Regions from separate parts of the Streptomyces sp. YIM 121038 genome, predicted to be linked through region 3. Evidence: riboswitches for the same ligand, from Rfam matches in the RefSeq annotation. Region 3 holds a riboswitch; each other region holds the start of a gene.
What was found. A riboswitch is a leader RNA that binds a small molecule or an ion and turns the genes downstream of it on or off. The one in region 3 is predicted to bind thiamine pyrophosphate.
Positions count from the first base shown of each region.

Region 1: another riboswitch for thiamine pyrophosphate. It lies ahead of thiC (phosphomethylpyrimidine synthase ThiC); the one in region 3 lies ahead of thiO (glycine oxidase ThiO).
Region 2: another riboswitch for thiamine pyrophosphate. It lies ahead of C9F11_RS29360 (thiamine ABC transporter substrate-binding protein); the one in region 3 lies ahead of thiO (glycine oxidase ThiO).

Region 1 covers NZ_CP030771.1:4,872,112-4,875,354, reverse strand. The annotation lists gene C9F11_RS20600 (YibE/F family protein) at 1-1,460, opposite strand, end outside; TPP riboswitch at 1,532-1,677, shown strand; gene thiC (phosphomethylpyrimidine synthase ThiC) at 1,670-3,243, shown strand, end outside.
Region 2 covers NZ_CP030771.1:6,787,236-6,790,478, reverse strand. The annotation lists gene C9F11_RS29365 (iron ABC transporter permease) at 1-243, opposite strand, end outside; gene C9F11_RS29360 (thiamine ABC transporter substrate-binding protein) at 219-1,307, opposite strand; TPP riboswitch at 1,390-1,506, opposite strand; gene rlmN (23S rRNA (adenine(2503)-C(2))-methyltransferase RlmN) at 1,533-2,639, opposite strand; gene C9F11_RS29350 (phosphatidate cytidylyltransferase) at 2,766-3,243, opposite strand, start outside.
Region 3 covers NZ_CP030771.1:2,854,680-2,857,922, forward strand. The annotation lists gene thiE (thiamine phosphate synthase) at 1-9, opposite strand, end outside; gene C9F11_RS11895 (Rv2175c family DNA-binding protein) at 84-449, opposite strand; gene C9F11_RS11900 (FAD-dependent oxidoreductase) at 564-1,730, opposite strand; TPP riboswitch at 1,867-1,979, shown strand; gene thiO (glycine oxidase ThiO) at 1,977-3,224, shown strand; gene thiS (sulfur carrier protein ThiS) at 3,221-3,243, shown strand, end outside.

The sequences.
Region 1 (3,243 bases), 2.0 Mb from region 3:
CCTGGCCCACCGGGCCCACCGGAGCCGTCAGGCCCACCAGGCCCACCAGGCCCACCGGGCCCCGCCGGTCCGCCCGGCCCCCCAGGCCCCGCCGGATGTGAGGAGCCCACCGCGGCGCCCGGAGCCGCGCCCGGAGCCGCGCCCGGGACGGCCGGGACCGGGACGGCTGCGCCCGGCCGGTCGGCGGAGACGACCAGGGCGGCGAGCGCGGTGGTGACGGGGACGGAGGCGACGAGGCCGATCGAGCCGATCAGGGTGCGGACGACCTCCTCGGCGACCAACTCGCTGTTGGCGACGGTGCCCACGCTGCTCTGGGCGATGGAGAAGAGCAGCAGAAGGGGGAGAGCGGCGCCCGCGTAGGCGAGGACCAGGGTGTTCACGACCGACGCGATGTGGTCGCGGCCGATGCGGATGCCCGCGCGGTACAGACCGCGCCAGCCCATCGTCGGGTTGGCCTGGTGCAGCTCCCAGACCGCGGAGGTCTGGGTGACGGTGACGTCGTCGAGCACGCCGAGGGAGCCGATGATGACGCCCGCGAGCAGCAGGCCGCTCATGTCGATGGACGGGTAGAGGCCGTGGATCAGGCCGGTGTTGTCGTCCGTGTTGCCGGTCAGGGAGGCCCAGCCGATGAAGAGCGAGCCGAGTAGGCCGATGAGGAGGAGGGAGATCAGGGTGCCGAGCACCGCCACCGATGTGCGCGCGGTCAGGCCGTGGCACATATAGAGCGCGATCAGCATGATGGCGCTGGCCCCGACGATCGCGACGACCAGGGGGTTCGAGCCCTGGAGGATCGCGGGCAGGATGAAGAAGGTCAGGATCAGGAAGCTCACCGCGAGGGCGACCAGGGCCATGACGCCGCGCAGCCGTCCCACCACGACGACGGCCAGCGCGAAGATGCCCGCGAGCAGGGCCATCGGGACCTTGCGGTTCACGTCGGCGATCGAATACTGCAGGCCCTTGGGCGCCTTGGGCTCGTAGGCGACCACCACTCCCTGGCCCAGCTTCAGCTGCCGGGGGGAGTCGGGCTGGACGATCTCCGTGAAGGTGTAGCCCTTGTCCGGGCCGCTGGTCACCTTGATCGTGGCCTTCTTGCAGGTGCCCTCGGAGCGCGACTGCGCGGACCGGCCCTCGGGGGTGGAGGTGTCGCCGTTGGGCGGGGTCTGGGAGGCGTTCACGTCCTCGCAGGGGAGCGTGTCCATCTTCGCCACGGTGGCCGACTGGGTCTGCCGGTCGAAGCCGACGCCGGTGCGCTCGTGGTCGGGGGTGCCGCCGGGCCAGAGCATCACGAGGCCGACGAGGACGGCCGTGGCGAAGGGGATCAGCACGGCGGCGATGACCTTGCGCAGATGCCGGGAGACGGGCGCGGCGGGGCCGTGGCTGTGCGCATGTCCGTGCCCGTGCCCGTGCCCGTGCGGACCGGGCGGGGGCGGCGGCGGTGTGGGGGGCTCTGTGGTGGTCACGGCCCGATCATCGCAAGAACGGAGGGGGCCCTCTGTTCACCGCGCCCGATATGACGCTAGCGTGGAGGCACCTTTGCACACGCGGGAGCTCGGAGCACCGGGCTGAGAGGGCGCTGACCTCCGTACGAACGGGAATCGGACCGTACGGAAGCCGCTGCGTCGACCGCCGAACCTGTTACCGGGTAATGCCGGCGTAGGGAGTAGGTCTCATGACCACATCGGACACACGCACGCCTGCCTCCATGCAGCCCGAAAGCGGACAGGCCGCGCCCAGCGGTCAGACCGCGCCCAGCGGGCAGGACGCTTCGGAGGTCGGGAAGTCCACCGGCTGGCACAAGGCGTACATCGAGGGCTCGCGCCCCGATCTGCGCGTGCCGGTCCGCCAGGTGCACCTCACCAACGGCAAGGCCGTGACCCTGTACGACACATCGGGTCCGTACACGGACCCGGAGATCGACACCGACGTACGCCGGGGGCTCACCCCCCTGCGGGAGAACTGGATCATCGGCCGCGGCGACACGGAGGAGTACGCGGGCCGCCCGGTCCGGCCCGAGGACGACGGCGTCAAGCACACCTCGCCGCGCGGCGGCCTGCGCAACCTCGACGCGGTCTTCCCCGGCCGCCCGCGCCAGCCGCGCCGCGCCCGCGCCGGGCAGGCGGTGACCCAGCTCGCGTACGCGCGCCGCGGGGAGATCACGCCGGAGATGGAGTACGTGGCCATCCGGGAGAGCATGGCGCCCGAGGTCGTCCGCGACGAGATCGCGGCGGGCCGCGCGGTGCTCCCGGCCAACGTGAACCACCCGGAGATCGAGCCGATGATCATCGGCAAGAAGTTCCTGGTCAAGGTCAACGCCAACATCGGCAACTCCGCGGTCACCTCCTCCATCGAGGAGGAGGTCGACAAGATGACGTGGGCGACCCAGTGGGGCGCCGACACGGTCATGGACCTGTCCACCGGCCGCAACATCCACACGACCCGCGAGTGGGTCCTGCGCAACTCCCCCGTGCCCATCGGCACCGTGCCGCTCTACCAGGCCCTGGAGAAGGTCGACGGCAAGGCCGAGGAGCTGACCTGGGAGATCTACAAGGACACGGTCATCGAGCAGGCCGAGCAGGGCGTGGACTACATGACGGTGCACGCGGGCGTCCGCCTGCCGTACGTCCCGCTCACCGCGAACCGCAAGACGGGCATCGTCTCGCGCGGCGGATCGATCATGGCGGCCTGGTGCCTCGCGCACCACAAGGAGAGCTTCCTCTACGAGCACTTCGAGGAGCTCTGCGAGATCCTCGCGGCGTACGACGTCACGTACTCGCTCGGGGACGGCCTGCGGCCCGGCTCCATCGCGGACGCCAACGACCGCGCGCAGTTCGCCGAGCTGGAGACCCTGGGCGAGCTGAACAAGATCGCCAAGGCGCATGACGTGCAGACGATGATCGAGGGCCCGGGCCACGTCCCGATGCACAAGATCAAGGAGAACATCGACCTCCAGCAGGAGATCTGCGAGGAGGCGCCGTTCTACACGCTCGGCCCGCTGACCACCGACATCGCGCCCGCGTACGACCACATCACCTCCGGCATCGGCGCCGCGATGATCGGCTGGTGGGGCACGGCGATGCTCTGCTACGTCACGCCGAAGGAGCACCTCGGCCTGCCCAACCGCGACGACGTGAAGACCGGCGTCATCACGTACAAGATCGCGGCGCACGCGGCGGACCTCGCCAAGGGGCACCCGGGCGCGCAGGACTGGGACGACGCGCTGTCGGACGCGCGCTTCGAATTCCG
Region 2 (3,243 bases), 3.9 Mb from region 3:
GGTGGTGAACCACAGCACGTGCTGGATGTCGGACTGCCCGAGCACGTCCGCGATCCGCCCGAACTGCCAGGCGCCGTCCACCTTCAGGCCGCGCGCGACGATCGCGGCGACCGGATAGGCGAAGAAGACGGCGAAGAACACGACGGGCAGGGCCATGAGCCCGAGCCGCGCCGCGCCTCCCCGCGACGGCCGCCGACCCCTGCGGGCCGGGGCCTTCGCTACTTCAGTACGAGCGAGGTCCACGACTTGACCCACGGCTCACGGTTGTCGGCGATCTTCTTGGGGGCCATGGTCCCGGGCTCGGCGACCTCGACGCCGAACTCCTGGAACAGCTTCGGCACCCGCGCGCCCTCCCGCACGGGGTTCACGAACATCTGCAGCGGCATGTCGTCCTGGAACTCCTTGCCGGACAGGAAGTCGAGCAGGGCCTTGCCGCCCTTGGCGTTCTTGGCGTTGCTGAGCAGGCCCGCGTACTCGATCTGCCGGAAGCAGGTGCCGGTCGCGACGCCGGTCGGGGCCTGCTTCGGCTGCGGCTTGGCGTACAGGACCTCGACGGGCGGCGAGGAGGCGTACGACACGACGAGCGGCCGGTCGCCCTTGGCCTTGCGGCCGCCCGCCGAGCCGGAGAACTCCTGGTTGTAGGCCTGGTCCCAGCCGTCGACGACCTTGACGCCGTTGTCCTTGAGCTTCTTCCAGTAGCCCTGCCAGCCGTCGTCGCCGTACGCGGCCGCGGTGCCGAGCAGGAAGCCGAGGCCGGGCGAGGACGTGGAGGCGTTCTCGGTGACCAGGAGGTTCTTGTACGCGGGCTTCACCAGGTCGGCGAAGGTCTTCGGCGGCGCGAGCTTCTTGTCGGCGAAGTACTTCTTGTCGTAGTTCACACAGATGTCGCCGCTGTCGACGGGCGTCACGCGGCGCTCGCCCTTCGCGAGCCGGTACTCCGGCTTCACCAGGCCCGCGTCCTTGGCCTCGTACGGCTGGAAGAGACCGTTGTCGAGGGCGCGCGAGAGCAGGGTGTTGTCGACGCCGAAGAAGACGTCACCCTGGGGGTTGCCCTTGGTGAGGATCGCCTTGTTGACGGCCTGGCCCGCGTCGCCGTCCTTGAGGACGCGGACCTTGTACCCGGAACGCTTCTCGAAGTCCTTCAGGACGTCCTTGGAGACGTTGAAGGAGCCGTGGCTGACCAGGGTGACGTCCTTGGACCCCTGCGAGGAGCCGCCGGAGTCGCCGCCCGAGCCGCACGCGGAGACGGCGACGAGCCCGAGGCCCACCGCGACCGCGGTGAGCGTGGCCTTCTTGGTGGTGCTCACGTGAGTTCATTCCTCCTGGAGTGACCAGGAGAAGACGCGGCCCTGCCCGCGGACCGGACGGTTCGCGGGCAGGGCGCAACAGCTTGAGTGGTGACCGAACTTCCTACCCGGAATGACCCGGGCGAGGTTCAGAGGGTCTGCGGCCGGCCTGTGTCAGGTGCCGCACTCTCAGCGCTGTGGCGCTCCCCTGTCGGAATATGCAGATGTTCCGGCCAGCGTACCGCGCTAGCGTTCGGCTGCCGCGAGCTGTCCACAGGCGCCGTCGATCTCCTGACCTCGGGTGTCGCGGACGGTCACCGGCACGCCGTGGGCGGCGATGGCCTCGACGAAGGCCTTCTCGTCCTCGGGGCGCGAGGCCGTCCACTTCGATCCCGGCGTGGGGTTCAGCGGGATCAGGTTGACGTGCACCGGCTTGCCCTTGAGGAGGCGGCCGAGGCGGTCACCGCGCCAGGCGTGGTCGTTGATGTCGCGGATCAGTGCGTACTCGATGGAGAGCCGCCGCCCGGACTTCGCCGCGTACTCCCAGCCGGCGTCCAGGACCTCGCGGACCTTCCACCGGGTGTTCACCGGGACGAGGGTGTCGCGCAGCTCGTCGTCGGGCGCGTGCAGGGAGATCGCCAGGCGGCACTTGAAGCCCTCGTCGGCGAACCGGTGGATGGCCGGCACCAGGCCGACCGTCGAGACGGTGATGCCGCGCTGGGACAGGCCCACGCCGTCGGGCTCGGGGTCGGTGAGGCGGCGGATCGCGCCGACCACCCGGTTGTAGTTGGCCAGCGGCTCGCCCATGCCCATGAAGACGATGTTGCTCAGCCGCGCGGGGCCGCCCGGGATCTCGCCGTCGCGCAGGGCCCGCATGCCGTCCACGATCTGGTGCACGATCTCGGCCGTGGACAGGTTCCGGTCGAGGCCGGCCTGGCCCGTGGCACAGAACGGGCAGTTCATGCCGCAGCCCGCCTGGGAGCTGATGCACATCGTCACCCGGTCGGGGTACCGCATGAGGACGGACTCGACGAGCGTGCCGTCGAAGAGGCGCCACAGCGTCTTGCGCGTGGTGTCGTCGTCGCAGCTGATGTGCCGCACGACGCTCATCAGCTCGGGAAGCAGCGCCTCCTGGAGCTTGCCGCGGGCCCCGGCCGGGATGTCCGTCCACTGCTCGGGGTCGTGCGCGTACCGCGCGAAGTAGTGCTGCGAGAGCTGCTTGGCGCGGAACGGCTTCTCGCCGATGGCGGCGACGGCCTCCTTGCGCTCGGCGGGCGTGAGGTCGGCGAGATGCCGCGGCGGCTTCTTGGCTCCGCGCGGCGCGACAAACGTGAGTTCTCCGGGCTTGGGCATGATGGCTCTATTGTCCCAGAGATACGACAAGGAGCCCGCCGCCTGTGGACAACGGGCCCCTCACGCAAGAAACACCAGGTCAGCCGAGCTGCACCAACGAGGTTGCGCCACCCCGGGGACGAGGGGTCACCCCGACCCGACGAACACCACCAAGAGCAGCCACACCACCGGCGCCGTCGGCAGCAGGGAGTCGAGCCGGTCCATGATGCCGCCGTGGCCCGGCAGCAGCGTGCCCATGTCCTTGATGCCGAGGTCCCGCTTGATCATGGACTCGCCGAGGTCGCCGAGCGTCGCGCTCGCGGCCACCGCGAGGCCGATCAGGAGGCCCTGCCACCACGTGCCGTCGTCGATCATGAAGTGCATGCACAGCGCGCCCGCCGCCATGGCGAAGGCCACCGCGCCGAGCAGGCCCTCCCGGGTCTTTCCGGGGCTGATGCGCGGCGCCAGCTTGTGCTTGCCGAAGCGCCAGCCGACCGCGTACGCCCCGGTGTCGCTGACCACGGTCAGGATCAGGAAGGTGAGCACCCGCTGCGGGCCGTCGTCCGCGGTGAGCATCAGCGCCACGAAGGTGGCGAGGAACGGCACGTAGAAGGCCGCGAAGACG
Region 3 (3,243 bases):
GGTGGCCATGGAGCGTTCCCCCCGATGTCGGTGGCGTACGGGCCGGGCGGCTGCCCCGGCCCGTACGCCAGATGGTTGTCAGGTCAGACGGCGAGCGCCTGCGCGCGGCGCTTCACCTCCGTGCCGCGATTCTCGCTCAGGGCCTGCGCGGGCGTGCCGGGCAGGGTCGGGTCGGGGGTGAAGAGCCACTCGAGCGCCTCTTCGTCGGAGAAACCGTCGTCCCGCAGGAGCGTCAGCGTTCCGGACAGGCCCTTGACGACTTTGTCGCCGTCGATGAAGGCCGCCGGAACCTGAAGCGTCCTGTTCTCACCGCGGCGCACGGCGATCAGCTGGCCCTCCTTGACCAGCTGCCGCACGCGCGTCACCTCGATGTCGAGCATCTCTGCGATGTCGGGGAGGTGGAGCCAGGCGGGGACGAGAGCATCGGTCTTTGCGTCAATCTCGGTCACGGATCAAGCGTGCCACCTCCGGCCGGGGGCCGGTAGCGGGGGGCCGGGGCTTCGCGCCCCGGGCCCGTGTGCTGGGGCGCTCCGGCGTGAGCCGCGTCGCCGCGCGCAGGCGCCTCAGGAGCGGATCGCCTTCTTCAGCGGGATCGCCGGGTCCGTGACCAACGTCGCGTCCATCGGGGTGGCCGCGTCGATCAGCTTCCTCGACTGGGCCAGGTCCCGGGGGCGGCCCACCGCGAGGACGGCCACCAGGGCGCCGTCGCGGAGCCAGCAGGCCGTCCAGGACGGGGTCGCGGGGTCGCCGCGCCAGATCAGCTCGTCGGCGGCCGCGTGATGGCCCGCGTACTGCACGAAGCGGCCGAACTGCTCGGACCAGAAGTACGGCACCGGGTCGTACGCCTCCGGGGCCTCGCCGACGATGGCGGCGGCCACCGTGCGCGGTCCCTGCACGGCGTTGTCCCAGTGGTGGACGAGGAGCCGTTCGCCGTAGCGGCCCGACGGGAAGGACGCGCAGTCGCCGACCGCGTACACGTCGGGCACGGAGGTGCGGAGCCGGTCGTCGCCCACGACCTCGTGGTGGGTGCCGAGCTCGATGCCGGAACCGGCGAGCCAGGCCGTCGCGGGCCGGGCGCCGATGCCGACGACGACGGCGCCCGCGGGCAGCCTGCTGCCGTCGTCGAGGAGGACCGAGCCCGGCTCGACGCGCGCCACGCGCGCGTGGGTACGCAGTTCGGCGCCCGCCTCGGCGTACCAGCCGGCCATCGGGGCCGCGACCTCGGCGGGCAGCGCGCCCGCGAGCGGCCGCCCGGAGGCCTCCACGACGGTCACGGCGCAGCCCGCGTCGCGCGCGGCCGTGGCGAACTCCGCGCCGATCCAGCCCGCCCCGACGACCACGACGTCGTGCTGCTCGGCGAGCACCGGCCGCAGCCGCTCCGCGTCGTCGAGCGTGCGCAGCAGATGGACCCCGGGCACGCCGTCCGAGCCGGGCAGGCGGATCGGTTCGGCACCGGTGGCGAGGACCAGGCTCTCGTACCCGACCGGGCCCGCCGCCGTGTCCAGCGCGTGGTCCGCGGGACGGACGCCGGTGACCTCCACGCCGAGCCGCAGCTCGATGCCGAGGGCCTCGAAGTCGATGTCGAAGGCCGAGCCCTCGGCCTTGCCGAGCAGCACCGCCTTGGACAACGGCGGCCTGTCGTACGGCTGGTGCGGCTCCGCGCCGATCAGGGTCACCGGGCCGGTGAACCCCCGTTCGCGCAGCGCCACGGCCGTCTGCACCCCGGCCATGCCCGCGCCCACGATGACGACCCGCTGTTCCGCCCGCTTCCGCTCTTCGCTCACCCGATCAACTGTAGGACGGCCCCCCGCGCCGGAACACGACGGGCTTACCGGCCCGGCGGGCGACGGGCTAGGCTGGCCGGTGCAGAGCACTCGCGGGAGCCCGGACGACCGGGCTGAGAGGGAGGCTGGGACGGCCTCCGACCGTACGAACCTGATCCGGGTCATGCCGGCGAAGGGAGGGGCTGGACGCCCATGCGTTCCCATCCGAAACCACCGAACGCGTCCGTTTCCCGTACGTCACCTTCTCGTACGTCACCACCGTCCGCCGGCCCGGCGGACGTCCTGGTCGTCGGCGGTGGCGTCATCGGTCTCGTCACGGCCTGGCGGGCCGCGCGGCGCGGCCTGTCCGTCACGGTCGTGGACCCCGAGCCCGGCGGCGGCGCCGCACAGGTCGCGGCGGGCATGCTGGCCGCCGTCACCGAACTGCACCACGGCGAGCAGACGCTGCTCGGTCTGAACCTGGCCTCCGCCCGGCGCTATCCGGACTTCGCCGCCGAGCTGACGGAGGCGTCCGGCGAGGACATCGGCTACCGAGCCTGCGGCACGCTGGCCGTCGCGCTCGACTCCGACGACCGCGCCCACCTGCGCGAACTGCACCTCCTCCAGCGGCAGTCGGGCCTGCACCCGGAGTGGCTGAGCGGCCGCGAGTGCCGTCGCCTCGAACCGATGCTCGCCCCCGGAGTGCGCGGCGGCCTCCGCGTCGACGGCGACCACCAGGTCGACCCGCGCCGGCTCACCACCGCCCTCCTGGTGGCGTGCGAGCGGGCCGGAGTGGCCTTCACGCGCGCGTGGGCGGAGCGGCTCGTCGTCGCGCGGGACCGCGCCACCGGCGTCGTCCTCGCCGACGGCACCACGCTCGGCGCCGGACAGACCGTCCTCGCCGCGGGCAGCCTCAGCGGCCGACTCGCCGGGGTCCCCGACCACGTCCTGCCGCCGGTGCGGCCCGTGAAGGGCCAGGTCCTGCGGCTCACCGTGCCCGAGCGGTACGCGCCGTTCCTGAGCCGCACCGTGCGCGCCGTCGTCCGCGGCAGCCACGTCTATCTCGTGCCACGGCTCAGCGGCGAGCTCGTCGTGGGCGCGACCAGCGAGGAACTCGGCTGGGACACCACGGTCACCGCGGGCGGCGTGTACGAGCTCCTGCGCGACGCCCACGAGCTGGTCCCCGGCATCACCGAGCTGCCGCTCACCGAGACCCGGGCCGGGCTGCGGCCGGGCTCGCCCGACAACGCCCCGCTGCTCGGGCCCACCGCCCTGCCCGGCCTGCACCTGGCCACCGGCCACTACCGCAACGGCGTGCTCCTGACCCCCGTCACCGGCGACGCCATGGCGCACCTCCTGACCACCGGCGAACTGCCCGACGAGGCCCGGCCGTTCACGCCGCTGCGCTTCGCCGCGGCCGCCCCCGCCACGCCCAAGGACCTTTCGGAGCTGCCCGTATGACCACGCCCTCCGCCGCCCT